Regions from separate parts of the Marinomonas sp. AWM4_232 genome, predicted to be linked through region 1. Evidence: riboswitches for the same ligand, from Rfam matches in the RefSeq annotation. Region 1 holds a riboswitch; the other holds the start of a gene.
What was found. Region 1 has a riboswitch for cobalamin ahead of ACXAC1_RS19415 (TonB-dependent receptor domain-containing protein). Riboswitches for the same ligand answer to the same signal wherever they lie in the genome.
Positions count from the first base shown of each region.

Region 2: it holds a riboswitch for cobalamin, as region 1 does, so the genes downstream of both, ACXAC1_RS15865 (DUF4198 domain-containing protein) here and ACXAC1_RS19415 (TonB-dependent receptor domain-containing protein) in region 1, are expected to answer to the same signal.

Region 1 covers NZ_JBSWTA010000001.1:4,088,565-4,090,766, reverse strand. Annotated here, with positions in the region: gene ACXAC1_RS19420 (thermonuclease family protein) at 161-586, opposite strand; cobalamin riboswitch at 745-953, shown strand; gene ACXAC1_RS19415 (TonB-dependent receptor domain-containing protein) at 965-2,202, shown strand, end outside.
Region 2 covers NZ_JBSWTA010000001.1:3,344,133-3,346,334, forward strand. Annotated here, with positions in the region: gene ACXAC1_RS15860 (aminotransferase-like domain-containing protein) at 1-753, opposite strand, end outside; cobalamin riboswitch at 1,020-1,226, shown strand; gene ACXAC1_RS15865 (DUF4198 domain-containing protein) at 1,319-2,119, shown strand; gene cbiM (cobalt transporter CbiM) at 2,132-2,202, shown strand, end outside.

The DNA of each region.
Region 1 (2,202 bases):
TGTATTAAAAGGCCTAAAGCGGAGTTGCTTGTCTTGAACAGATGACTGTTGAAGATTATAACAACACATAGTTACACAAATGTGTGGCAGGTTCTATCATTTCACCGTTCAAAACATGTAAAGATCAACATACTCCTGACTACAAAAGTTTTTAAGTAAGTTAATTTACTTGGCACCAGCCTTCACGCGTTCCACCTTGATAGCTTCTGGCATGGCCTGATGCGATAAGCGCTTCAGATAGGGAGGCGCCGTCCACATATACATCTGCAAGTAGACGAAAGTACTTGCCCCTCTGAATATTTCGCAGCTCGATGGTGCTGCCACTTTGCAAAAATGCCTTGGTGTAATCTCGTGCAGCTTTCGCTTGCTCCTTTTCACTTAGGCACTTTCCACGGATCTCTGCGGCATCGACGCCATTGACACGTACGGGAATATTCTTTCCGACAATGTCTGGCCAGCCAGCGATATCCACGCGAAACGTATCAGCATCGTATACCGAGTTGATGTTGTTTACGGTGGCATTGATCTGAGCAAAAACTGGCGTGGCTGCAAGAAGAGTAAGACTGAAAGAAAGATTGCGAAACATAAAAGCCTCAAATGACAAACGTACTCACGGCCTTGTGATAATTCATTCCATCTATAAGTAAAAATAATAATGCTCTTAAACCATCTCGAAAAGCAATTAGTACAATTTATTAATTTTCTCTTGAGTGGCTTTCATTCAATCCGCATAGGGCATGTGTTAGAGTACGCGCCGCTATAGGTGACAGAGATTTAGTAAAAGAGGCTAATGCTCTGACTTAAAAGGGAAGTTGATGCAAGTTCAGCACTGCCCCCGCAACGGTAATTAAAGTAATGCTTGTTCATTAGGCCACTGTGTTCACATGGGAAGGCGATCAAGCTGGATAACCCACTTTATCAGTCCGGAGACCTGCCTATGGTGAGGCGTCAATGTAGTTGGCGAATGATGAACGATCGTGCGGGCGTGCTCGATCTCTACATAGAAGACATTATGAACACGACTATTTCCTTACCGAAGACCTTCATTGCGTTGGGGCTTCTTGCTCATCAATCTAGCTCTATTGCTCAAAGTGACAGCTCAACCGAACTCAATACGTTAAGTCAGCTGGTGGTGACGGCAACGACAACTGAACAAACTACGGCTAAATCACTGACGTCTGTTACCGTTATTGATAAAGAGACATTAAAGGCTCAACAGCCCCAAGAACTATCCGAGGTATTAGCTGGCCAGCCAGGTATTGATATTGCCACCAATGGCGGTTATGGCAAAAGCACCAGTGTATTCACGCGTGGGGCCAATAGCACGGGCACGAAACTTCTTATTGATGGTGTACCGATCCAATCCCATTCTCTCGGAACCCCTTCTTGGCAATACATTCCCATTAGTCAGGTTGAACGTGTAGAAATTGTACGCGGTCCAAAATCTTCTTTATACGGATCAAGTGCTTCAGGTGGTGTGATCCAAGTTTTCTTACCTGAAGCCAATGCAGAAACGGCGGCGGATGTTTCGGTTGGCGCTGGCTCGTTTGGAACTAAACAAGCTGATGTTTCGGTATCCGGTCAAGAGGGGAGTGCAAGCTATGTTATCTCTGCGGGGACTTTTCGAACTGACGGTACACCTGTGAAGTCAGAGAACAAAAGTATGCCTTACTCGAATGACCACTTTTTGGCGCGCTTTGGCTACGAATTCGATAACGACGCTTACATCAAAATGCTCGTCATGCGGGCAGCAGGAGAGTCTGATTATGAGTCCTATGGTAATTTGCGCTCCAACGATTATATGAATCAAGTCATGGCGCTGACGGCTGGCATTGATGTGAGCGAGTCTTGGCAATCGGAACTACAGCTACGAGAAGCTCGTGATGAATACGATGTACTAGACATTGACGGAAATGCAACGGGCACGTTTTATAACAGTCGGTCTCAGGCACTACGATGGAGTAATACTCTTTGGCTTGATAACCATGAGTTTGTTGTTGGGGCCGAACGTATTGAAGATGACTTTGAAGGCTCATATTCAAAAGACCGAGAAAGCAATAGCTTTTTTGCTCAAAGCCTATCGCAATTTGGCCAAGCAAGTGTGCAGCTAAATATTAGAGCCGATCACTACAGCGAGTATGACACGCAGACAACGGGTGGTATTGCCTTAGGCTATCAAGTGGATGATCACTACACACTTCG
Region 2 (2,202 bases), 740 kb from region 1:
GAAGTTCGGCGTGACAATACAGGCTTTGATCGGCCAGTCTTGAATTTTCTCGGCCAGCTCCTGTAGGTCTAATCCTTTATTGGTGTCGGATGAGATTTCGATGACGTGTAACCCGAGCTGCTCAAGTTGTTGTAGTGCACCGTAAAATGCTGGGGATTCAATGGCTACGGTGTCGCCTTTCTGACAAGTCGCCATCAAAGCAAGAAATAGGGCGTGCTGACATCCTGAAGTGATGCATAAATCATCAACGCTTAGACTTGTTTCCCGTTGACGGTATAGGTCAACGATAGCGCTGCGCAAGCCCACATGTCCCTTTGGCTCGTCATAATAGTTAGCTTTTTGCTCTGGATGAGAGCGAGACGCTTTGCCGATCATTCGATTCAAGTTAATCAAATGCTGCGCCGCAGGAGTCGACCCATCACTTGGTAATATATCAAATGCAGCGCTACGGGACATAATGTCGCGGAAAATGTCAGGTACATTTACTTGTGCAGGGATTGAGGGCGTCGACACTTTTTTCGGTGTGTTGTAATCCGCGCCGCTTTCTGCCACAAAATAGCCACTCTTGGGTACGGCATAGACCAGTTGATCCGCTTCGAGTTTATGCAGAGCATGAATGACCGTTGCTTTGGATAGCTCGTGCTGCTTACACAGAGTTCGAACCGAAGGCAGTTTTTCCCCAATCTTGTAACGGCCAGTTTGAATCTGTTGGCGTAACAACACTTCTAGAGCTTCATAACGAAATGCGCCCACTGCGATATCCTCTTAAAGTTTTATCTGGGTCTAGTTTAACGTATTTTTTTTGCTTTTCACTAATCTGTGTTGGCTTTTTGCAGGAGGGCTTACTTAGAAAATGCACTAGGTAAATCCGATATTAAGATGCTGTTTACAGCTGATCGATCATTAGTTAAACCAACGACATTCTTTGCGCCTCGCTAAGGAAGCTATCCTCGTTTTATTCATGCTCATAAGAACATTGCGCAGTTGCTTTTCTTGCTCATCCTACGTAAGTTGTACGCTCTATTAGGTCGTACTTAGGTACAAGTCGATTTTTGACTTGGGAAGTTGGTGAGCCGCTGTGCAATCCCAACACTGCCCCCGCAACGGTAAATTGGTAACGTCGATTTTGAATGCCACTGTGTGTATTTCACATGGGAAGGTAAATCGACTGTGATAAAAAGATCACGCTGATGAGTCCGGATACCAGCCTGATAGTGGTTTACCATGGTGTTGCGGAGGGCTTCACCGAGTAATGATGCATTAGCTGACAATACTTTTCCTCCCAACTCCGACTATTTATTTTGTTGGAGACATTTTTGTGTTTAAAAACATCGCGCTAACGGCTGTAGCAAGCGTTGCGCTTTACTCTTCTGTTGCTTCGGCACACTTTCAAATGGTGTACACACCAGAATTGCTGCGAGAAGCTGGCGGCCCCATTTCATTGAAATTGCCTTTTACTCATCCTTCTGAAAGTGGCCATGTGATGGCAGTTGATGAGCCTGAAGCGTTTTACGTGTTTAAAAAGGGCAAAAAAACAGACCTTCTCGATACGGTTAAACCTAGTCAATGGACCAGCGCAAGCAACACAGGCTTGTCTTATGAAGCGCAGTATTCATTACGTGGCTTAGGGGATTATGTCTTTATCTATGAGATGGCACCTTACTACGAAGCATCAGAAGACATCTATATTCAGCAGATTAGCAAATCAATTGTGAACGTTGGTAGCTTGCCAACAGACTGGAATGAGGACTTTGGTCTAAAAGCGGAGATCGTACCACTGACCAAACCTTATGCGATTTATGAAGGTGGCACGTTCACTGGCGTTGTGCGAAGTGAAGGGCTGCCTGTGCCATTCGCTGAAATTGAAGTGGAATACGTCAACTATGAACCTAATTCTGACACGAATGCCTTTGCCAGCGAGGGGAATATTGAGCCACCCGCTGATGCCTTCATTACAATGACCATTTTCGCGGATGCCAACGGTACTTTTACCTTTGGGATTCCTAAAGCGGGCCAGTGGGGATTTGCGGCCTTAGGAGTGGGTTCTGAAACCGAATACAAAGGTAAAGAGCTGTCTCAAGATGCCGTCATTTGGGTGCAAGCTCACGCCATCAAATAATAGGATTAAGATATGCATATAGTAGACGGAGCATTATCTGTTCCTGTCTTAGCCACCGGCGCCTTGTTAACGGCGGCCGGTGT